One region of the Sporosarcina sp. P25 genome, then DNA from elsewhere that is predicted to be linked to it. Evidence: riboswitches for the same ligand, from Rfam matches in the RefSeq annotation. Region 1 holds a riboswitch; each other region holds the start of a gene.
The links. A riboswitch is a leader RNA that binds a small molecule or an ion and turns the genes downstream of it on or off. The one in region 1 is predicted to bind S-adenosylmethionine.
Positions count from the first base shown of each region.

Region 2: another riboswitch for S-adenosylmethionine. It lies ahead of CSV70_RS14095 (methionine ABC transporter ATP-binding protein); the one in region 1 lies ahead of CSV70_RS08380 (methionine ABC transporter ATP-binding protein).
Region 3: another riboswitch for S-adenosylmethionine. It lies ahead of CSV70_RS14525 (O-acetylhomoserine aminocarboxypropyltransferase/cysteine synthase family protein); the one in region 1 lies ahead of CSV70_RS08380 (methionine ABC transporter ATP-binding protein).
Region 4: another riboswitch for S-adenosylmethionine. It lies ahead of metA (homoserine O-acetyltransferase MetA); the one in region 1 lies ahead of CSV70_RS08380 (methionine ABC transporter ATP-binding protein).

Region 1 covers NZ_PDYV01000007.1:98,797-105,012, reverse strand. The annotation lists gene CSV70_RS08390 (tRNA dihydrouridine synthase) at 1-655, shown strand, start outside; gene CSV70_RS08385 (pyridoxal phosphate-dependent aminotransferase) at 782-1,948, opposite strand; SAM riboswitch class I at 2,176-2,287, shown strand; gene CSV70_RS08380 (methionine ABC transporter ATP-binding protein) at 2,406-3,419, shown strand; gene CSV70_RS08375 (methionine ABC transporter permease) at 3,412-4,080, shown strand; gene CSV70_RS08370 (MetQ/NlpA family ABC transporter substrate-binding protein) at 4,098-4,922, shown strand; gene sdaAA (L-serine ammonia-lyase, iron-sulfur-dependent, subunit alpha) at 5,012-6,216, opposite strand, start outside.
Region 2 covers NZ_PDYV01000020.1:49,150-55,365, reverse strand. The annotation lists gene CSV70_RS14115 (arsenate reductase family protein) at 1-249, shown strand, start outside; gene gcvH (glycine cleavage system protein GcvH) at 326-706, shown strand; gene CSV70_RS14105 (toprim domain-containing protein) at 769-1,122, shown strand; gene CSV70_RS14100 (thioredoxin family protein) at 1,115-1,414, shown strand; SAM riboswitch class I at 1,464-1,569, shown strand; gene CSV70_RS14095 (methionine ABC transporter ATP-binding protein) at 1,845-2,870, shown strand; gene CSV70_RS14090 (methionine ABC transporter permease) at 2,863-3,531, shown strand; gene CSV70_RS14085 (MetQ/NlpA family ABC transporter substrate-binding protein) at 3,597-4,448, shown strand; gene CSV70_RS14080 (dicarboxylate/amino acid:cation symporter) at 4,871-6,052, shown strand.
Region 3 covers NZ_PDYV01000022.1:25,195-31,410, forward strand. The annotation lists gene CSV70_RS14510 (MBL fold metallo-hydrolase) at 1-895, shown strand, start outside; gene CSV70_RS14515 (sulfurtransferase TusA family protein) at 952-1,179, shown strand; gene CSV70_RS14520 (sulfite exporter TauE/SafE family protein) at 1,237-2,013, shown strand; SAM riboswitch class I at 2,558-2,661, shown strand; gene CSV70_RS14525 (O-acetylhomoserine aminocarboxypropyltransferase/cysteine synthase family protein) at 2,803-4,083, shown strand; gene CSV70_RS14530 (glycine betaine uptake BCCT transporter) at 4,132-5,619, opposite strand; gene CSV70_RS16625 (hypothetical protein) at 5,990-6,166, shown strand.
Region 4 covers NZ_PDYV01000010.1:82,690-88,905, forward strand. The annotation lists gene serA (phosphoglycerate dehydrogenase) at 1-725, opposite strand, end outside; T-box leader at 860-1,085, opposite strand; gene CSV70_RS10395 (thioredoxin family protein) at 1,342-1,656, shown strand; gene CSV70_RS10400 (AbrB/MazE/SpoVT family DNA-binding domain-containing protein) at 1,781-2,050, opposite strand; SAM riboswitch class I at 2,201-2,307, shown strand; gene metA (homoserine O-acetyltransferase MetA) at 2,400-3,308, shown strand; gene CSV70_RS10410 (YetF domain-containing protein) at 3,375-4,079, shown strand; gene CSV70_RS10415 (HAD family hydrolase) at 4,119-4,778, opposite strand; gene CSV70_RS10420 (spore coat protein) at 4,883-5,455, opposite strand; gene CSV70_RS10425 (LysM peptidoglycan-binding domain-containing protein) at 5,665-6,216, shown strand, end outside.

The DNA.
Region 1 (6,216 bases):
GGGATGCCCTGTGCCAAATGTAGCAACAAAAGGTAAGGGGAGCGGTCTAATCAACCATCCTGAAACAGCCGCGGCAATTATCCAAGCAGCAAAAGCTGGTGGGTTACCTGTCAGTGTAAAGACTCGTCTTGGCTACACAGATATAGAAGAGTGGCACACTTGGCTCAGACATGTACTGGAGCAAGATATTGCGAACCTATCAATTCATCTCCGTACTCGTAAGGAAATGAGTAATGGGAGTGCGCATTGGGAATTGATTCCCGAGATCAAGAAACTTCGTGATGAAATAGCGCCTGACACGCTGCTGACAATCAATGGAGATATTCTCGATCGTCAAATGGGTCTGGAGCTTGTGGAGAAGTACGGTGTCGATGGGGTTATGATTGGACGCGGAATTTTTAATAATCCATTTGCATTTGAAAAAGAGAAGAGAGAGCATGATCATAAAGAGTTGCTGGATCTTTTGCGTCTTCATTTGGATCTTTTTGACAAATATTCGACAGAGCTAGAACCGCGATTGTTTAAACCGTTACGTCGATTTTTCAAGATTTACGTTAAAGGATTCCGTGGAGCAGCTGAACTAAGAAATGATTTAATGAGTACGAATACGACAGATGAAGTGCGCGCATTACTGGATAATGTAGAACTTGATTAATAGTATAGAGAATCTATAACTTAAATAATTTATTCATACATGTGAAAGCCTTCTTGCCATTCCAGAAATACTGGTATGAGCAAGGAGGCTTTTTGCATAATAGAGTCCAGGTGGAATTATATCTTCTTACTTAAATAAACCGAGTTTTTCAATTCGGCGAACTGCTTCTTGCAACCGTTCTTCACTTTCTAACAACCCAACACGAATATATCCTTCGCCGTAAATACCAAATCCGTTCCCCGGTGATACTGCGACGTCTGCTTTATCGAGTAATAAATCGGCAAAGGTTTCACTTGTAAACCCTTCTGGGACAGGTAACCAAGCGAAAAACGAGCCAGTAGGTGCTGTAACGTCCCAACCGATACGTTCACATTCGGTTAGCAATACGGTCAGACGACCTTCATAGAGCGCAACTAACTCTTCAACGCATTGTTGTGGACCTGTCAATGCTTCAATTGCAGCGCGTTGAACTGCTGGAAAGATACTAGTAAATAAGTGGTCTTGCAATACGTTTAAAGCTTCAATTATTTCAGAGTTACCGACTGCAAAACCGACGCGCCAACCTGCCATATTATACATTTTGGAAAGAGACAGCATTTCAATGCCGACTTCCTTTGCTCCGTCAGTTTGTAAAAAACTAATCGGCTTCTGACCTTCAAAACCAATACCACCATACGCAAAATCTTGTAAAACGGCAATCTGATGTTCTTTGGCAAATGCCACGGTTTTTTCATAAAACTCGGGTGTTGCTGTGACGCCAGTTGGATTACTTGGATAATTTAAGTACATTAGTTTGGCGTCTTTTTTCTGATCATCTGTTAATGTATCGTAATCAGGAAGAAATTCATTCTCCTTACGTAGTGGCATCGTGTCATATCGAATACCTGCTAAGCTGACACCTGATAGATAATCAGGGTAACCCGGGTCTGGTAACAGTAATAAGTCTCCTTCATTCATAATCGCTAAAGGGAGTTCTACGACGCCGACTTTTGTGCCACCGAGTACCGCAACTTCTGTTTCAGGGTCAATCGTAACATCGTATTCACGCAGATAGTATTCAGCCACTGCTTGCTTTAAAGCAAGTGTCCCTCTAAACGGAGAGTAGCCGTGTGTAGCTGGATCTTCAACGGCTTCTTGCAATGCTTTAATAATATGAGGAGGTGTTGGCTGGTCAGGGTTTCCACGTCCTAGGTTAATAACATCTCTACCTTCATCCATAGCCTTTTCTATTTTATTTAATAATAACGTAAAGAAATGCGGAGGGAGATTTTGTAATCGGTTGGACAAAGCCATAGTCTATTCCTTCTTTCTTTGATTGGGTATTTGCGTTAAGTATACATAGATCATACTAGACTTATCAATAGATGGATGGTTATTTGATTCCAGATGATTAAGAAAATTGTGCGAAAAAATAATACTTATAGAAAAAGTCGGAGATTAAAATGATTTGTCGTTATTGACCTTGACAGTTTTATTAATTCAGATTAGTATATATTTTACGCATATAATTAAATAGCAATCTCTTATCAAGAGTGACTGAGGGAAAAGGCCCGATGAAGTCCAGCAACCCCTTGAACGAAACGAGGAAGGTGCCAAATCCTACAGCATGGTTTTCCATCTGAGAGATAAGCTGAGAATATTTCAGTACTTCTTTCATTTAGAAAAATGAAAGAAGTTTTTTATTTAGAAAGAAATTTTAATTCCAGCTGTTTATGATTGTTTTTACTAGAATATAGAAAGAAGTGAGAACATGATCCAAATTCAACATTTGTCTAAGGTATATCAGACAAAAGATAAAGTGGTAAAAGGTGTAGATGATGTATCACTAGACATCGCGACTGGAGAGATATTTGGTATTGTAGGTTATTCAGGTGCGGGAAAAAGTTCTCTTATACGCTGTTTGAATTTGTTGGAAAAACCAACGAGTGGCACTGTTTTAATTGATGATGTAAATTTAACGAAATTATCAGGGGTACAACTTCGACAGGCACGGTTGAAGATCGGAATGATATTCCAGCATTTTTATTTAATTAGTCAAAAGACGATTTTTGAAAATGTCGCATTTGCTTTACAGGCAGCGAAAATGCCGTCAGATAAAATAGAGATTCGTGTAATGGAGCTTCTTGAAATGGTTGGTCTGTCTGAAAAACGCAACGTATATCCTGCACAGTTGAGCGGGGGACAGAAGCAACGCGTCGGTATTGCGAGAGCCCTAGCAAATAATCCATCCGTTTTGCTTTGTGATGAAGCAACATCCGCGCTGGATCCCAACACGACGATGTCTATTTTACGATTGTTGAAAAAGATTAATAAAGAATTGAATATCACCATTGTTTTAATTACTCACGAGATGAATGTTGTAAAAGAAATTTGTGATCGCATGGCGATTATGCAAGACGGAAAAGTGATCGAAGAAGGGCAAGTATATGATATCTTTTCTAACCCAGTTCAACCTTTGACGAAGGAGTTTATTAGCAGTGTGGTGTCTTACGACATACCCGAAACCGTCATGTCCAATTTGGTCGGTACACTAATAAAAATCACGTTTAAAGGTGAAGTAGCGATGGAGGGCGTGATTTCCGATACTATGCAGAAATATAGAGTGAAAGGAAACTTCTTGCATGGGTCGATCGAATATATTCAAGAACGAGCACTAGGGATTTTCTTGATGGAATTGCAAGGCGAGAGTGAAGAAGTAAAGCAAGCGATTGCATACATACTAGAACAAAATGCACAATTGGAGGTGATCCGACAACATGTTTGATCTATCTCACATCATGGAACTCATGCCGGATATTACAAAAGCATTTGGTGAAACTCTTTATATGATCGGCATCTCACTTACGATTGCGCTGATTATTGGATTGCCGCTTGGCGTTTTGTTATTTACTACAGATAAAGGACTATTTTTAGAGAACCGTGCAATTAATTCGGTTGTTGGATTTTTAGTCAATATTATTCGCTCCATTCCATTCATCATATTACTTGTGGCACTTATTCCTTTGACGAAACTAATTGTTGGAAACACAATTGGACCTGCAGCAGCTAGTGTATCGCTTTCTGTAGCAGCCATCCCTTTCTTTGCACGGATCGTTGAAACATCCATGCGTGAAATTGACAAAGGGGTGATAGAGGCGGCAATCTCAACGGGTGCTTCGCCATGGATGATTATCTGGAATGTGTTATTACCTGAATCGAAGTCGAGTATTATCCAAGGACTTACACTGACATTAATCAACTTAGTTGCTTATTCAGCAATGGCTGGATTTGTTGGCGGAGGCGGAATTGGAGATTTGGCAATTCGTTTTGGTTATTACCGATATGATGACAGTATTATGCTCGTCACCGTCGCCATTTTAATAGTGCTAGTGCAGTTGATTCAATTTGGTGGGGATCGTTTTTCAAAAATGATAGATAAAAGATAATAGGGGAGAGATGAACTATGAAGAAACTGGTATTTGCATTCATTCTCACTGCGTTGGTTGCGGCTTTAGCGGCTTGCGGAGAAGAAAAGTCTACTGAAAAATCGGATGACGATAAAAATATTCACTTTGGTGCAACAGCAGGTCCTTATAGTGATATGTTAAAAAAAGCGATCCAACCTGCACTTGAGGAAAAAGGATATACCGTTAAAATCACTGAATTCAGTGACTATATTCAGCCAAATATTTCGTTGGACAGTGGGGATATAGATGCGAACCTGTTCCAAAACATTACGTATTTGGAAAACTTCGAGAAAGAAAATAATATGGAACTCTCTGAATTAATTATAGTACCAACCGCACCATTAGGTATCTATTCAAATAAATATAAATCTCTTGAGGAAATTGAAGATGGATCAACCATCACTATTCCAAATGATCCAGTTAACGCAGCGAGAACGTTATACGTATTGGAAGATGCAGGGTTAGTGAAAATGGATGATGAAATTGACCAATTGACGGCATCTGAAAAAGACATCACGGAAAACCCGAAAAACTTGGTGATTCAGCCGGTTGAGGCGGGGCAATTGCCTCGTTCAGTAGAGGGAGCTGATTTGGCTGCAGTACCTGGAAACTTTGCAATTGCAGCAAATATGGATTTGTTAGACGCTCTGGCTTTAGAAGATATGCCTGATCAGTTCCGAAATGTTGTGGCAGTGAAAACAGAAAACGTAGATAAGCAATTTGCGAAAGATATTATTGAAGTAGTAGAATCCGAGCAGTTTTTAGAAGTGATTGAATCTGAATTTAAAGGTTTCGGTAAACCAGCTTGGATGGAAAAGTAATAGTTGTATGTAAAGTATTAAGGTAAAAAAATATACCAGACTTGAAGACGATAGAAAGTGTCTTCAGGTCTGGTATTTTCCTGTGCTTTTTACTCTGTTTCCACCAATACAATATCATCAATAATTGGCACATCACGTTTTAATTCCGTGAGCATTTCTTCATCTACAGTGCTATCGATTTCACATATTGTAATAGCGGGCCCGTCAATAGCAAAACGTTCATTTGCCATACGAGCAATATTGATTCCTCTTCTTGAGAGAATGCCTAAAAGGTCTGCAATAACACCTTTTTGATCGGTGTGGCGAATCAATAGTGCCGGACGTTCACCTGAGAATTTTAACGGATAATCGTCAAGTTCTTGTACTTCGATTTTACCTCCTCCAAGCGAACTGGCGAGGACTTTTATTTTATTGGTCGGTCCTGTTAACTCGACAAGCACGGTGTTTGGATGATAGCTACCGAGCACACGTTTCGTGAACTCGTATTCTAATCCTGTCTCTATCGCATGTTCTTTCGCATGCGGAATTCTTTCATCTGTCGTATTGTACCCCATGACACCAGCCAGAAGCGCCAAATCGGTACCGTGTCCTTGATAAGTAGTCGCAAAGGAACCCATTAGTGAAAACTTCGCATGAATTGGTTGCTCGTTCAATAGCTGAAACGCGACGTTTCCAATTCGAACAGCTCCAGCAGTGTGTGAGCTAGATGGACCAATCATGACAGGGCCAATGATTTCATAGGCACTTTGATATTTAGCAGGAGCACCGTTGCTTTTTTCTTTTTGCTCTTTTTCTTTCCCGAATACTTGGGTTTTCAGTCTTTGACCAGTAGGTGTACCAGCAAGTCCACCGATTCCAGTTTCGCGCAGTGACTCTGGCATATTCTGTCCTACTTCGTGCATGACATGGATCACTTCGTCTGGAGGAATGATGCTCACCACCCCTGCCATTGCCATATCTGCAGCAGCTTCAGCTGTGATAGCATGTAGTCCATTTCGAATGATACAAGGGATTTCTACAAGACCTGCCACAGGATCACAAACGAGTCCCAATGAGTTCTTCAGCGCAATACCTATTGCGTGACCGACTTGGTCAGGTGTGCCGCCAGCAAGTTCCACTAATGTTCCTGCCGCCATTGCAGTAGCAGAGCCGACTTCTGCTTGGCATCCTCCCGCAGCCCCTGAAATGGACGCACGATTCGCGATGACTAACCCTAGCGCAGAAGCCGTGAACATGGATAAGACGATTTGATCGCGTGTGTACTTGCCGCTATCGAGCGCATGTACAAGAACAG
Region 2 (6,216 bases), on a different contig from region 1:
CCAAGCGAAGACGAGCTGCGCAACATGATCGCGAACTCTGGACTTGACATGAAAAAGTTCTTCAACACGAGCGGCAAGATATATCGTGAGCTTAACTTGAAAGACAAGCTACCAACCATGACAGAAGATGAAAAAATCGCACTCCTCGCTTCAGACGGAATGCTCATCAAACGTCCAATCGTTTCTGATAACCAAAAAGTGACAGTCGGATTTAATGAAAACACATTCACGGAAACGTGGAAGAAGTGATTTAGATTCTTGTCTTTATACAGGAACTATGGCAAACTAAAGGTAGATAAACTATTATATTTTTGGAGGTAACGACATGAGCACACCAAAAGATTTACGATATTCAGAAGAGCACGAGTGGGTAAAAGAAGAAGACGGTAAATACCGTATCGGCATCACACATTTCGCACAGTCTGAACTAGGCGATATTGTATTCGTTGAACTGCCACAGGTTGGCGATCAATTAAAATCAGACGAGCCTTTCGGAAGTGTTGAATCAGTGAAAACTGTTTCTGAATTGTACGCTCCATTAACTGGTAAAGTGGTAGAAGTGAACGAAAACCTTGAAGATAGCCCTGAATTGGTTAACGAATCACCATATGAAGACGCATGGATGGTAGTAGTTGAAATCGATAACAAAGCTGAACTTGATGAGTTAATGACAGCTGAGCAGTATGAAGAAATGACAGCTGAATAATATTCTAAAAGAAAAAAGCGCTGGAACGTCTCAGCGCTTTTTTATACGCTAGGAGGAAACAGATGGACCCGAAAGTTCTCATTGTAGAAGGCGGTTCGGATCGTAAGCGGCTAGTGCCGATCCTTGCAGAGCCTGTAGAGATTCTTTGTACGAATGGTACCATCAGTGCGTACCATATTGAAGAACTGCTTGAACCGTATGAGCAGCAGGACCTGTTCGTCTTTATGGATGCGGACGCTTCCGGCGAGTCCATTCGTAAGTTGTTCAAACAACTGTACCCTGAAGCGAGACATTTATATACGGATCGTCTCTACCGCGAAGTAGAAACGACTCCCGTTAAGCTATTGGCAAGCATTTTAGCTGCTGCTAATTTTAAAGTACATTCCAAATACTTGGCAGGTGGACCACATGAATAATTGGACAATTGAAGACTGGCAACGCACACAGGCGGCAGAGCAAGTAGCCGCTTTTTATTTATATACACCGATGTGTGGAACATGCGCAGTCGCTTCAAAAATGCTTACGGTAATCGAGACAATGCGTCCGAAACTACCGATTGGAAAGGCGGATTTGAACTATGTCCAGGCTATCGCAATAGAATATGAGATAGAAAGCGTTCCTTGTTTACTTATTCAGCGCAAAGGACAGCCTATAGAAAAAATTTACGCCTTTCAATCCGTCCCGTATTTGCTAGAGAAGCTCAGTTGACAATAGAAGTCGATGTATGGTATAAGTAGTTAATCAAATGAATATGTAACTCTTATAAAGAGCGGCGGAGGGAAGTGCCCTATGAAGCCCGGCAACCGTCACATATGTGAAATGGTGCCAAATCACTCAAAGCGTAATGCTTTGATAGATGAGAGAAATGGTAACGTACATAACTACATACGTTCGGCCTTTCTGCTTGTCTGCAGGAAGGCTTTTTTTATACTAAAGCGGAAAGCGCCGTGTAGGCACGACAGGCGTTGGAAGACTTACCACAAAGGCGCTCTTTGCCTTTTTGGAAAGTCTGAAACGACCCGAGAGCCTGGCGCTTGTAGCTGGATGATACTAAAGCGGAAAGCGCCGTGTAGGCACGACAGGCGTTAGTAGTGTTCTGAAAGACATATTAAAAAGACTTAATGAGGTGGTGCGGAAAATGATTCAACTAACAAACGTTCATAAAAAATACCAATTGAACCGTTCAGAAATTGTCGCGGTAGATGATGTGACAGTAGCCATCGAAGAAGGAGAAATTTTCGGCGTCATCGGGTACAGTGGAGCAGGAAAAAGTACATTAATTCGACTATTGAACGGTCTTGAAACACCGACGTCCGGCAGTATTCTGATTCACGGACAAGAAATGACGACATTACAAGGTGCTGGCCTGCGCGATGCGCGTCAAAAAATCTGCATGATCTTCCAGCACTTTAACTTATTATGGTCTAGAACGGTAGAAGAAAATATCATGTTTCCTCTAGAAATTGCTGGCGTGAAGAAATCGGCACGTAAGCAAAAAGTGAAGGAATTGATCGATCTCGTTGGATTGACAGGTCGTGAACAGGCATATCCATCGCAATTATCTGGTGGTCAGAAGCAACGTGTCGGCATTGCGCGAGCGCTTGCAAATGATCCTGAAGTCTTACTTTGTGATGAAGCAACGTCCGCACTCGATCCTGAGACGACGAATGCGATTCTTGATTTATTGACGGACATTAATGAACGTCTTGGACTAACGATTGTGTTGATTACGCATGAAATGCATGTCATCCGCAAGATCTGTCATCGCGTGGCGGTCATGGAAGCGGGGAAAGTCGTGGAAATCGGCAATGTACTGGATGTCTTCCAATCTCCACAAGCGGAAATTACTAAGCGCTTCATTTCACAGGTGACTGATACCGGTGATACGGACGCAGCGATGGCGCATTTACAGCAAGAGTCACCTGATGGCAAGTTGATCAAGCTAGCTTTCATTGGTGAACGTACAGAGCAGCCAGTACTTGCTGAGTTGATCCGCAAATTCCCAATCGACGTCAACATCGTGCAAGGAAATATTTCAACGACACGTGACGGCGCTTACGGCACACTCGTCTTGCAACTAGTAGGAGACGTGGCGATTATAGAGGAAGCCATTGCTTTCTTGGATGCCAATGAAGTGAAGACGGAGGTGCTGATCCATGATTGAGCAATGGTTCCCGAACGTGAATTGGGATAAAATGTGGGAAGCAACCGGTGAGACACTTTATATGTCTGCCTACTCCACGTTCTTTACATTTGTCTTCGGTATCGCACTTGGTTTGTTGTTGTTTTTAACAAGTCCTGGTCAGTTATGGTCAAATAAAATAACCCATGTCTTTACAGGCGCATTCGTGAATATATTCCGATCGATTCCGTTTATCATTTTGATTATTTTATTGATTCCTCTTACGAAATTATTATTCGATAGTATGCGTGGACCGAATGCCGCCTTGCCTGCATTGATTATCGGTGCCGCTCCGTTTTATGGCCGTATGGTATTGATTGCATTGCAGGAAATCGATAAAGGGGTTATCGAAGCAGCGCGCTCAATGGGGGCTAAGACGTCGACGATCATTTTCAAAGTATTGTTACCTGAATCCATGCCGGCACTAGTCTCGGGAATTACCGTAACCTCGATTGCACTTGTCGGATATACGGCAATGGCAGGAGTGATCGGTGCAGGTGGTCTAGGTACACTCGCGTATTTGGAAGGGTTCCAGCGCAGCCGTGAAGATGTGACTATAATGGCAACGATTTTGGTATTGATTATCGTGTTTATCATTCAATTTATCGGTGATTTCATCGCAAAACGTTTGGACAAGCGATAATAGGATTTTCAGGGAGACCTGTTACCCATAGAAATATTCCATAATGGAGAGGGAGAAATGTGGATATGAAGAAGTTTTTATTCAGTCTATTCGCAGCCGTACTAGTGCTTGCATTGGCAGCTTGCGGAACGAAAGACGAAGGTAGTAAAGATAATGCAGCATCAGATGGAGCAGAAAAAGGCGAGAAAACGTCATTGGTAGTCGGCGCATCTAACACACCACACGCTGTAATTTTGGAAGAAGCTAAGCCATTATTAGCTGAAAAAGGCTATGATTTAACAATTGAAAGTTACACAGATTATGTACTGCCAAACAAAGATTTGGACGAAGGCACACTGGATGCGAACTATTTCCAACACATTCCTTATCTAGAGAGCCAAATTGCCGATTTCGGTTATGATTTCGTCAATGCAGGCGCGATCCACATCGAGCCAATCGGTGTGTATTCTAAGAAATATGACTCATTGGAAGAACTTCCAGACGGAGCGACGATCTTAATCAGTAACTCTGTTGCAGATCACGGTCGAGTACTTGCTATGCTTGAAGAAAAAGGATTGATCAAGCTAGCGGATGACGTGGAAAAAGTGAAAGCCGAAGTAGGCGATATCGTAGAAAATCCAAAGAACTTGGAGTTTGATGCGAACTACGAAGCAGCGCTAATGCCTCAGTTGTATAATAACGATGAAGGCGACGCATTATTAATCAACTCCAACTTCGCAATCGATGCAGGTTTGAATCCAATGGAAGATTCGATCGCATTGGAAGATAAAGAGTCTCCATATGTTAACGTAATTGCTGTAAAGAGCGGTAATGAAGACAGTGATGCAATCAAAGCATTAGTAGAAGTATTGACTTCAGAGCAAATTCAAGATTTCATTTTGAAAGAATGGTCTGGATCCGTTGTTCCCGTGAAATAAAATAATGCCCGCCGGTAGCTATCGCAGCTACCGGTTTTTTATTTGTATATATGTTGGGAGATTTGCTCTATGGGGTGGTGTATACGCTCAATGTGTGAGGTTATCCGCTCAATCCCGCGCGTAACTCGCTCAATGAGTTGGTTTATCCGCTCTATGGAGCGCGTGGCCCGCTCAATGTGTGGGGTTATACGCTCTATCAAGCGCGTTATCCGTTCAATCCCACACAAGCCCCGCTCAACAAGTAGTAACATCCCCACTACCGCAGACCATCCAACTTCCAAACAACTCCACTAGATCCACTTCCTCACAACCCACAAGAAAAACATCAAATAAATTCAAACAAAATCTTCTTTATTCTATCGACTTGTGATAAAGTTGATTTTGTTTGAGTAATACATATGTGTATTTGAGGAGGACGTATTGTGAAGTTTAAACTAGGGCTCATTTGGCGAATTCTAATCGCCATTGGGCTGGCGATCGGACTTGGTTTAGTATTGCCGATGATCCATGAAGGATTTGCGCATTGGTTCGTTCGCTTAGCAGCTACATTTAATATGTTATTCGGTGGATTCTTGAACTTTATCGTTCCACTGATTATCATTGCGTTTATCGCACCAAGTATTGCAAAGCTTGGAGCAGGTTCCGGGAAATTGCTAGGAATGTCTGCTGCATTTGCGTATGGATCTACGGTGATCGCGGGATTGCTTGCGTATTTCGCAGCAACGAATATTTTGCCGAACTTCATTCAACCCACGACGAAGACGGACATTGCAGAAGGCGCGCGTGAAGCTGGAGTAGCGTTCTTCGAAATGGAAATGGATCCAATGATGGGGATCATGACCGCTTTGCTATTGGCATTTGTGCTTGGCATTGGAATGGCAGCGATTAAAGGGAAGACGATGATGTCGTTCTTCGATGAATTTAATTTAATTATCGATAAAGTCATTTCTGTCGTCATTATTCCATTACTACCTTTCCATATTTTTGGGATTTTCCTGAATATGACGTATACAGGTGAAGTAGCGAATGTGCTTTCAGTCTTTGTATTTGTTTTCATCATGATCATCATTCTTCATTTAACCATGCTAACATTCCAGTACACAGTGGCGGGTGCATTGAACAAACGGAATCCGTTCGTGTTGATGAAAACGATGCTACCTGCGTATTTGACGGCTATTGGAACACAATCTTCTGCTGCAACGATTCCGGTTACGTTGCGTCAAGCGAAAAAGACGGGTGCTTCAGAACGTGTAACGGATTTCGCGGTACCGTTGTTCGCAACGATCCATTTATCGGGTAGTACGATTACGATTGTTTCCTGTTCTATCGGGGTTATGCTGATGAACGGGTTTGATGTAAGTTTTGGTTCGTATTTGCAATTCATCTTTATGCTAGGTGTTACGATGATTGCCGCTCCTGGTGTGCCGGGTGGCGCAGTTGTCGCGGCTACTGGGCTACTCACGACTATGCTTGGATTCAGTGACAGCATGGTAGCCTTAATGATTGCACTGTATTTAGCGCAAGATAGTTTCGGAACAGCAACAAACGTTACAGGTGACGGGGCGCTTGCGATGATCGTCGACCGTTTCACTAAAAAAGTATAGAATAGTAGAAAAGTCGGTTACTTGACCGGCTTTTTTGCTGTCTACTTCTTATGTACTAAGATCTGATTGATTCTCATTCACTAGTTGTCAAATGAAAAATAAATATCGTGAAAAATATACTCATCCGCGTGGTTGCAATGAAATTAGTCAATATGTGTAATGAT
Region 3 (6,216 bases), on a different contig from region 1:
GTCCATCATGGTGGCAGAAATCCTTGAGGATGCAGGCTTCTCAGTAGGTTATCTTTCAGGTGGAATGAAAGCATGGAGCGAGCATCTTGAGCCTGTGAAGGTTGCGGATTTGAAATCGGGTGGCGAACTATATCAATTCGTTCGTCTAGGAAAAGGATGTCTCTCTTACATGGTCATGTCTGGCGGAGAGGCGGCAATCATTGATGCAACACGTATGACAAATGTGTTCACTGACTTTGCCAAGCAACGCGGTGTGAAGATTACAAACGTATTCGATACTCACTTGCATGCGGACCATATTTCAGGTGGTCGTCAAATCGCAAAAACCACAGGTGCGACGTATTGGCTGCCACCGAAAGATGCCGAAGAGGTAGAATTTGAATATGCTGCATTAGAGGATGATATGTCTATTCAGGTAGGTGATACGAAAATCGATATTCAAGCGCTTTATTCGCCAGGACACACGATTGGTTCGACTTCTTTTATCGTAGACGACAGCTATTTGATGACAGGTGATATTCTGTTCATTGATTCGATTGGACGTCCTGACTTAGCAGGTTTAGCAGAAGATTGGGTAGGCGACTTGCGTGATTCTTTGTATCGACGCTATAAAGAATTATCGAAGGATTTAACAGTCCTACCGGCTCACTTCATGCTTATAGATGAGTTGAATGAAGACGGTAGTGTGTCGGAAAAGCTCGGTGTATTGTATGAGCAAAATCACGGTTTGAATATTGAGGATGAAAGTGAGTTCAGGGAATTAGTCACGGGGAACTTGCCTCCACAGCCTAACGCATATCAGGAAATTCGCCAGATGAACATGGGGAAAATCGAGCCTGACGAGGAAACGCAACGCGAGATGGAGATTGGTCCGAATCGCTGTGCGGTACGGTAAATAATTAATTTAATTCATATGGAAAACAAAAAACAAATTTAAAGGAGAAGATATATATGAGTACAACAACATTTTTAGATGCAAAAGGCCTGGCATGTCCAATGCCGATCGTACGTGCAAAGAAAGCAATGAAGGATATGCAAACAGGAGACGTTCTTGAGATTCATACGACAGATAAAGGATCGGTGTCCGACCTGACAGCGTGGGCTACTTCTGGTAATCATGAAATAAAAGATCAGCAACAAGAGTCTGATGTCTTTAAATTCTGGATCCAAAAAGGATAAACTGAGGATAGAGGGAATAACTGTCTCCCTCTTTCGTCTGGAAGAAGGGAGGACATCATGACTATTCCATTTATTATCACGATCTTCCTTATTGGATTTGTGGGCTCATTCCTTTCGGGTATGATGGGAATTGGTGGCGCAATTGTCAAGTATCCAATGTTGCTATTTATTCCTGCATTACTTGGCTTTCCTGCATTTACACCACATGAAGTATCCGGTATTACGGCAGTGGAAGTTTTCTTTGCATCACTTTCAGGAGTTTTAGCATATCGAAAGAGTAATTTGATCTTGAAACCACTCGTTCTCTATATGGGAATCAGTGTATTAGTTGGCAGTGTCCTTGGCGGTGCTGGTTCCAGTATGCTTTCAGAAGCTACCGTCAACGTGATCTACGGTGTTCTAGCTGTCATGGCAGCTATTATGATGTTTATTCCGAAAAAAGGCCTCGACAATCAGCCGATTGATGAAATTACATTCAATCGTTTCATAGCTTCGAGTGCGGCTTTTATCATTGGATTGGCAGCTGGAATCGTCGGAGCTGGCGGCGCATTCATCATGGTCCCGATTATGCTCGTAGTACTAAAAATTCCCACACGCGTCACAATCGCTACATCACTAGCGATTACGCTGTTATCATCGGTGGGCTCGGCGTCAGGCAAGCTCTTAACAGGGCAAGTACCTTATGGCCCAGCTCTCGTAATGATCATCGCAAGCATCATCGCGGCTCCGATCGGTGTAAAAGTGAGCCGGAAAGTAAACACCAAAGTATTACAAAGCATTCTAGCCGTATTGATCATCGCCTCGGCCGTGAAAATATGGTGGGACATATTCTAATCAAGCACAATCGCCAGCACATCGTTCAACGAACATGTGCTGGCGATTTTTTGGTGAAGTCATAAGTGGAAACATCATTAAACTCACTTCTGATCTAGCAGGTGGCTCCCGCAATGAGCTACAGACAAGAAATACGCCTGTCTCTGTCTCATTACTACGTCACCGCTTGGAAGACGACTTCGTTTAGTAAATGTATAAATCATTACACATTAAAATAATCAAGGTAGTAAACTAGTTGATCGTAAGTGGAAGGCGGCGACTCCCGGAGGATCAGCGTGTGTCTTGAGACCCTGGATAGATGCCTTAATTTCTGCAAAGTACACAGAAATACGGCAAAGCGAACCCTTCGCTGTTCGCTTGGCTCAAGCCACGCCCTCGGGAAAGCGTCCGCCTGGAACGTCGATCAACGGTGTCTTCACTATTATTACTTTCATTGCAAGATATTAAAGGAAATACAGATTTCGAAACATTCCATTAAATTACCTTGCAATAGACTAGGAATAGCCGTATACTATTTTTCAACGATGGAAAACGAATAGACACACTCTTATCAAGAGCGGCGGAGGGATTAGGCCCTGTGATGCCCGGCAACCGGCAAAAGCAAAGGTGCTACTTCCTACAAACTTTCAGTAGTTTGGAAGATAAGGGAGGAATAAGCGAAAGCAGAGCCCTCTTCTTATTATGGAAGAAGGCTTTTTTCTATATATTGCTAATCGTCGTCTTGCGTTTTTCTTGTCTAGTCCTAGGAATTTCGGTGTTCCATCAATACACGAAAAAAGGGGAATGGTTATGACGAAATTACAGCCAGAAACGATATTATTACATGGAGGACAAAAGCCAGATTCGGAAACAGGCTCACGTGCGTTGCCGATTCATCGTACGACCTCTTATGTGTTCAGAGACACGGAGCATGCACAAAACTTATTCGCTTTGAAAGAAGCGGGCAATATCTATACAAGAATTACGAATCCGACGGTAGCCGTATTTGAAGAGCGTGTAGCCCAGCTAGAAGGCGGATCAGCGGCAGTTGCCCTGTCTTCGGGAATGGCGGCAATTGCATTCTCTATTATGAACATTGCTGAAGCGGGTGATGAAATCGTTGCAGCCAGCAATCTCTACGGCGGTACATACAACTTATTCGCTGTGACATTACCCCGCTATGGCATCAAAGTGAAGTTTGTTGACGCGTCAGATCCAAAGAACTTTGAAGTAGCTATTACGGATAAAACGAAAGCGTTGTTTGCAGAAACAATCGGTAATCCAAGTTTGCAAGTTCTTGACGTAGAAGCCGTTGCGAACATCGCACATGAAAATGGACTTCCATTGTTAGTAGACAATACATTCCCGTCTCCTTATGGATCAAATCCGATCGAGTATGGTGCCGATGTAGTTATTCATTCCGCGACAAAGTGGATTGGCGGACACGGTACGACAATCGGTGGTGTGGCAGTTGATGCAGGGAAATTTGACTGGACGCAAGGTAGGTTCCCTGGTTTTACAGAGCCGGATGAATCCTATCATGGCTTACGGTACGGAATCGATACAGCTGCTGCAGCTTTCGCAACGAAATTACGTGTACAATTGCTGAGAGACTTCGGCCCATGTCTGTCACCAGATAGTGCATTCAACTTGTTGCAAGGTTTGGAAACACTTCATTTGCGCGTGCCTCGCCACAATGAAAACGCACAAAAAGTTGCTGCATTCCTGCAAGAACATCCGGCAGTAGAATGGGTGACGTATACAGGTCTAGAAGATCATCCAACAGTAGAATTGGCAAATAAATATTTAAAAAATGGCTATGGTTCAATTATCGTATTCGGTATTAAAGGTGGACGCGATGCAGGAAGACAAGTAATCGACAATGTAGAAATTTGGTCTCATGTAGCGAATGTGGGAGATGCGAAGTCATTAATCATTCACCCGGCATCTACAACTCATCAGCAGTTGTCTGTGGAAGACTTGAAAGACTCAGGCGTTAGTGAAGAGCTAATTCGCTTATCTGTAGGGTTGGAGTCAGCAGAGGATATTATTGCGGATTTGAAGCAAGCAATCGAAAAAGTGGCAAACTAATATATGAAAAAGAACACCGTCGCTAGTGCGATGGTGTTCTTTTCTCTACTAACGCTTTATTCGTTTCTTTTCATCTTTTAGTGATTTGAACAGCGAGACGACCATCATAATGAGGATGATGGAGAATGGCAAAGCGGCAATAATGATGACGTTTTGCAGTGCATCCAATCCTCCGACATATAATAGAATGATGGCGATGGCAGATTGAATTACGCCCCATACAACTTTCAAATTATTTGGTGGAGTCAATGAACCATATGACGACTGCATGCCGAGCACAAATGTAGCCGAATCCGCTGAAGTGATAAAGAACGATGTAATCAACAAAATGGCAATGACTGATATGACGAATGACAAAGGCAATTCGCTGAACATCTCAAAGATTGTCAGTTCAGTTGCACTTGCAGCCAAGTCGACAATTCCAGCTTTTTGCGTTTCAATTGCTGTCGTACCAAATGCTGTGAACCAGATCATACTCAACACAGTAGGAACAACTAGCACGCCAATCATGAACTCGCGAATCGTTCTACCTTTTGATACGCGGGCAATGAACATCCCGACAAATGGTGCCCAAGCTATCCACCAAGCCCAGTAGAATAGAGTCCACCCATTTAGCCAAGTACGATTTTCAGGAGTGAGCGGTGCAGTACGGAAACTCATACGTATGAGATTTTCCAGGTAGCCACCAATGGAATCCGTGAACATGTTGAAAATCAATAAAGTTGGTCCAAGCACGATCATGAAAATTAACAATGCCAAAGCTAAAATCATATTGGCATTGGATAAAATTTTAATTCCTTTTCCAAGTCCACTCCACGCAGATATAAGGAATAATACTGTTACCACTGCAATGATAAAGAATTGGGACCAGAAGCCTATTGATACACCGAATAAGTAATTGAGCCCGGCGTTTATTTGGACAGCTCCAAAGCCAAGTGATGTCGCCACACCGAAAACGGTGGCAAAAATAGCGAAGACGTCAATGACTGTGCCGAGCTTTCCATCTACTCGATCACCAAAAATTGGACGAAGTGTAACGGAGATTAATCCAGGTTGTCCTTTGCGGAATTGGAAATATGCCAATACTAAAGCGGTCATACCGTATACAGACCAAGCATGGAAACCCCAATGGAAAAATGTCGACTGCATTGCTTCTTTATAAGCAGCTTTTGTTTCAGGAGCTTCTGTAGCAGGACTTACTGCGTAATGCGAAAGAGGTTCGGCCGCCCCGTAGAACACGAGTCCGATTCCCATACCAGCGGAAAATAACATCGCTAACCATGAAAACATGGAAAACTGCGGTCTGTCATTATCCTTTCCTAATCGGATTTTCCCGATCGGACTGAATATCAAGAATACCGAAATGAAGAATAACATGGAGACGGTCAGTAAGTAATACCAGCCGAATGAATCCGAAATAAAGTCCTTAATAGCGGACGTGATTTCTTCGAAGTGTGTAGGGGCAATGACGCCGTATCCCACTGCCAATATGACGGCCACTAATGTAATGTAAAATGTTATAGAAGTTTTTTTCATAGTTCCTCCTTTTTTGAACGTAGTCTGAGAAATGAGCTAAGTACATAATCGAAACAGTAGAATAAAATTGCACACATACATTTGATAATACCCGTTTTGCCGCTCATGTAAACGCTGAAAAATGTCGGTTTATTGCCGGATTAATCGCAAATACAAATAAAAAAGACGAGAGAAATTTCCTTCTCGTCCAATATGTAAGTTGGTTCTGTAGTGTCATTCATGTACTTGCCCAGAATCATCAGCTTGTGCTTGTGACAGTATACATGAAACGTATGGGTGATTTCCACCCTAACGAATGATTTCACTTCACACAATAAAAACCATAGCCATGTTATACTATAGAAACGAAAGAAATGAGGAGGAGATTTTCGTGCAATATTCACAACCTAAGATGCTGCAGCTCGTAAAGCATAGCCCAGAGTTAAATAGAAAATTGAAAGCGATTATGAAAGAGCATGAGCTGGAGAAAAGCTTTGCATTGAAAGCACTTTATCATGCAGAAGTGAAAGACGGCGGAGTCTATCAGCGAGATTATCAGGAGCTATAAGTTTACACTCCCTTATATAGCGTATGAAGTAATAGATAGTGTTCACAAGA
Region 4 (6,216 bases), on a different contig from region 1:
AAAGCATCTTCGTCAATGATTCCACCGCGTGCACAGTTGATAATTTGTACGCCGTCTTTCATTTTCTCGAATGCTTCTTTGTTGATCATTCTACGAGTTTCTTTTAGTAAAGGTGTATGAACTGTAATGAAGTCAGCTACGTCTAGCACTTCATCTACTGTCCCAATTTCTATGCCTAATTTTTTGGCAACATCTTCTGTTAAAAACGGATCATATGCGACTACATTCATACGTTGTCCTCTTGCACGTCTTGCCACTTCAGCACCGATGCGACCAAGCCCGATGATCCCCAAAGTTTTGTCTTTCAATTCCACACCAAGGAATGATTTTCTATCCCATTTATTGTTTTTTAACGAGTTGAAGGCTTGAGGGATTTTGCGCGCCATAGACATCATCATGGCGACTGTGTGCTCAGCTGCAGAGTTTGTGTTGCCATCCGGAGCATTCACAACGATAATTCCTTTTTCTGTAGCCGCGTCCAAATCAATATTATCGACACCTACACCTGCACGACCGATGATTTTTAATTGATCAGCTGCTTCCAACAATTCTTTTGTAACAGTTGTCTGACTACGAACTAGTAATGCATCGAAATCTTTGATACGTTCTTTCAGCTGATCTGGTGTTAGGTCAGTCTCCATTACAATTTCAAAACCTTCTGCTTGTCGTAGTGGGAAAATTCCGTCCTCGCTAAGTGGGTCACTAATAAGTATTTTAAAAGCCATGATATTCATTCTCTCCTTTGATTGTTTGTAGTAGAATTTTTGTTGGAAAACTATGTGTGATTGATCGTATATGTAAGTTGTACGCTACCCCCCTTATAGGTAAAATAAAAAAGCCTTCCATCCCTTACGTATAAGTAAGGGGCGAAAAGCTCGATAAACTAACGCGGTACCACCCTTGTTTTGCTGCAGATGCAGCCTTCATTCAGCATGCGTAACGTGCATGTGACGGATTAGCCTACTAAGATGTTCAGCCAATCAATTCGGAAGTGCCTCCAACCTCGGAATTTGCTGACTTACACCACTGCATCAGCTCTCTAGAAAATTCTTTTTAGGAAGGTATCTCTTCGTCAAAATTGTTTAACAACTATTAATTTAGAACTAATCATAACACGTCAAAAACTATTGTCAATTGCTTTTCCGGAAAAAATGAAAAACTGTTAAATGCGAACGTAGTTATTGAATTATTTGTGAACGTTCGTGTCTGAGAGGTTATTTGTAAAAAAACATCTTTAATTTAACTAAGTGGAAGTAAATAACGTAAGTCGTTTGAAGGGAAGAAGTGCAGGTAAGAGTGTTATAATGGGCTTATACTATTCATTTAGAGGAGTGTTGGGAATTGAAAAAACTAGAATCACTAGAGCAATTCGAGCAACTTAAACAAGAAGAAAGAGTGATTTTCTTATTCACTGCAGACTGGTGTCCAGATTGCAGAGTGATTGAACCATTCTTGCCAACATTAGAAACAGAATTTGCGGAGTATGAATTTGTCTCGATTGATCGTGATGATTTTATAGATCTTTGCAGTCAGTTGGATATATTCGGTATTCCTAGCTTCGTGGCATTCAGTGAAGGAACAGAAACAGGTCGTTTCGTCAGTAAAAATCGTAAAACGAAAGAAGAAATCGAAGAGTTTATTAATAGCTTAACGTAATGTAATCGGACTACATGAAGAGATATTGAGACAATTAAACAAAAGGACTGAAGGCAACTATAAAAGTTGTTTTCGGTCCTTTTTATATTAGAAAAGATGCCACAATAAGATCTTATTTCTTGTATTACGTGAACTCTTTCAGTTGCTCTATAAGAATTTTAGCGCCTTGTGGACTGATGTATAGACCGTTTGACAATAGTTTGTTTTCATCCATCACATCACCCGTGATAAAACACGCTCTGTTGGCCTGAAATTTTCTCAAAATGATTCTATCATCTTCTACGAAAATTTCGATCGGATCGCCCTTATCGATCGACAAAGAATTTCGAAGTTCTTTTGGAATGACAATTCTGCCGAGATGATCAACTTTACGAACAATACCTAAAGACTTCATGAGCTCCTCCTCGAAGAAATGTAGTTGGTAGTTTCTATTATACACAAAAATATACTATCTACAATTTACAAAACTTAAATGCGCAGAACAATTTGACAATTCCGCTATACAATTAATTTATTAATGCTATAATAGGCAGTAATTAAATATTTCTTATCAAGAGAAGCTGAGGGATTTGGCCTGATGAAGCTTCAGCAACCTCTGTATATACAGGAAGGTGCTACCTCCAACAAGATTGTTGTCTTGAGAGATAAGAACGGTGAATGGTCAACCCTCATTTTCTTATCTAAGAGAAATGAGGGCTTTTTTGTATAGAAATAGAATAACTGAACGTCAAGGGGGAAATAGAATGCCGATTAATATACCAAAACATCTACCAGCAGGTGAATTACTGAAAGAAGAAAAAATCTTTATTATGGATGAAGAACGTGCGACAACACAGGATATCCGCCCGATCAATATTTTAATTTTGAACTTGATGCCTGAAAAAGAAAAGACAGAGCTTCAATTGCTGCGATTGCTTGGTAATACACCTTTACAAGTGAATGTCACATTTCTCAATACAGCTACCTATGTTTCGAAAAACGTCAGTCAGAATCATTTAGAAACGTTCTATACTACTTTTGAATATGTCAAAAATCGTCGTTTTGACGGTATGATTATCACAGGTGCTCCAATCGAACTTCTACAATTTGAAGATGTAGTCTATTGGAAGGAGCTAGAAGAAATTATGGAATGGACAAAAACGAACGTCACATCTGTTCTTCATATTTGTTGGGGGGCACAAGCGGCTCTATATCATCACTACGGAATTGACAAATTCGAGTTGCCGAAAAAGTGTTTTGGAGTATTTTCACATGATATTACCGATCCAACAGTGAACTTGGCAAGAGGGTTTAATGATGTATATGTTGCCCCACACTCACGCCATACGGGAGTTTCATTAGAAGAAATAAAGAATCATCCTGATTTGACCCTGCTTTCTGCTTCTGAAGATGCCGGCGCATTCATTGTGATCTCAAATGATGCAAAACATATTATGGTAACTGGACACTTAGAGTACGATGCACACACATTAGGGGATGAATACGCTCGCGATATAGAAAAAGGTGCTGACATTGATGTTCCTGTAAATTATTATCCGAACGACGATCCGTCCAAAGAACCTATGAATACTTGGCGATCCCATACGCATTTATTGTTCTCGAATTGGCTCAATTACTATGTCTACCAGAAAACTCCTTATAACTGGAATTAAAAGAATTAGTGTATAAATTTCTATAGTTTGCACATACTCCGATTACCGGAGGTGTATGCAGTGAACATAGATGAATTTTGGCAATTGGCTTTTTGGGAAATGACTTTACGAACGGTGATCTCATTTGTTGTGCTGTTGATTTTGGCGCGTTTTATGGGGAAGAAACAAGTGTCACAATTGACTTTCTTTCATTATGTGACAGGTATAACAATCGGTTCGATTGCGGCCAATTTGGCGGGAGAGTCTGAAACGCCATTCTTGAATGGTTTATATGGAATGGTCTTATGGGCAGTATTAACAATTCTTGCTAACTTTTTATCATTCAAATCCATTAAACTTCGTGTATTACTCGATGATAAACCGATGATTGTCATTCAGAACGGAAAAATCCTAGAAGGTTCCATGCGTAAATTACGTTTGAGTTTCAATGATATAAATATGATGCTACGAGAGCAGTCGGTATTTTCTATGAAAGACGTCAATTACGCGATATTCGAAACGAATGGTAATTTAAGTGTCATGTTGAATGCAAGTGAGAAATATGCGACAAAGAAAGATATCAAAGCCCCAGCACCACAGCCAAAATATATTCCGACCGAAATTATTACTAACGGGAAAGTAGAAGAGAAAAATATGAGAGAACTTCAATTGACTGATACTTGGTTAACTGAGCAACTAAAAAAACAAGGGATTTCCAAACCAGAGCATGTTCTCTACGCAGAAATTCAGTCAGATGGCAGTTTGTATATCAATACATTAAAATCGACTTGACGTGAAGAGCCCTGACATAATCAGAGCTCTTCGCGTTTTTTATAATATTTCCCAATTTCTTTGTTTGGCCACTGCAGTAAGTTTTTTATCTGGACGAACTGCTACAGGGTACCCAACTTGCTCTAAGACTGGAAGGTCGGAAATGCTGTCACCATAAGCAAAGCTATTATCCCAATCGACAATTTCTCCAAGTAGTGCTTGATAAATTTGTTCGTTTTTACGTGTACCTTGAATATGTAGGAAAGGCTGATCCATCGCTAATTGTTCTCCATTTGAAGGGATGTCTGTGCCGATAATTCGATCAAATGTCAAGTGACTTGTGACTGCTTTTAAAAAAGGAGTATAAGCTCCAGAAACTAGTAAGATATGGTATCCCTCTTTTTGATGTTCTACTAGTCGGTTAATGACTTGTTCATTGAAGTCAGGCAACATCACGTTATGCATACCTTTAAAATACTCATGTAGTTCTGCCATCGTCAATGAATCCAATGCTTGTAGATAAAGGAACATAGAGCGTTCTTTCATAATAGACTCAGGTAGTATTTTTAGTTTATAGCGAACATAAAGCGGTAATATCGATCGAAAAAAGTTTCGGTAATACTTCTTGTGCGTAGGATGATTCTTTAATTGCTCCATGAGTAATTTAAAGGTTTCTTTAGTGTACAACGTACCATCAAAATCAAAGATCGCAACTTTCATATAGACACTCCTTCATTTGTATTCTTCTACATAGTATACAAATATAGGGAGTGTAAAAGCAAAAAAGCAGATGAAGAAGAACTCCATCTGCTTGAAACATTAACTTATTGAAGGTTGTTCGGCATACCGGGTTGACCTTGTGAAGGTGCAAATGAATTAAGCAACATATTCATATCCTGATCATTTAATTGAGGTACTTGATAATAGTGATGTTTGTTTTGGTAAATTGACAACTCGTACGCCATTTCTATACAGTTAGGCACGGAATCTGCCAGTACACGGCGAACGACTGGATTACATACTTCTAATGAAGCAGCTGTTTTGCCTGTAGCGCCTTCTTTCTTAGCGCCAAGTAAAAAGCCGGAGATGATTTCATCACTGATTTCACCTGTGGATTGAATGGGCTTAGAGGGTGCTTTTTCTTTCATACCGTAAATGAAGTCGCTACTTGCTTTCATTTGATAGCGCTGCGTAGGGTGTGAAGGATCTTTGCCTGTTTTGAAACTTTCGACGAGAATATTGTACTCATCCAACGCGAATCGGTACTGTCGATCAAGAATATCTAAAAGTTCTGGATCTTGGACGTGTGGGCGTAAAATCATCGCTTGGTTCAATGCTCCGACTGTCGCGCTAAGTACTTCTTTGACATCAAATAACTCATGTCCACCGTGATTCATCGATGGGGAACTTGTCCGCCTTGCATGTTTTGAGATGTTTCGAATTGATTTGTCAAATATTTTTCCTCCTTCAATAGTCATGTACATCGAAAATAGTATGTGAAGTAATCGAAAGCTTATTCATATGAAATTGTATTGGCGACTCAAGCATAGTTCTTAACGCGCCATCATATCATAAGGATAGAACTCAGGAAGGGTAGTGAAGATACATGCAGATTCATGTAGTTTCGCAAGGTGAGAGTTTGTATGAAATCGGTAAAATATACGGTGTGCCATACGAACAAATAGCAGAAGTTAATGAACTAGAAAGTGATATCCGATTAGCTGTAGGACAAGCACTTGTCATACCAATAATAGGTTCTTATTATTGGGTGCGACCTGGAGATAGTCTCTATACAATCGCACAAAGATATGGTCTAACAGTTGCGCGCTTGGCAGAAATTAATGCAATCAGTCCCACCAGACCATTAATGATTGGTCAGCGTCTGTATATACCACAAGAAGTGAAAACGAGGATTGATTCATTATTATATGTAGAACCGCGTAATCCAGTCAGTCAAGATATGCTGGCGGAAGTTCGTGAACGTGTCGATGACCTTACGTATCTCGCCATGTTCAGTTATGAAGTACAACGTGACGGCTCACTCAAAGCACCTGCTCTAGCAGATATTCCGACTATCGCAAAAAACGCAGGTGTTGTAAATATGCTAGTTCTGACGAATTTAGAAGACTATACATTCAGTGCAGATTTAGCGCATGTT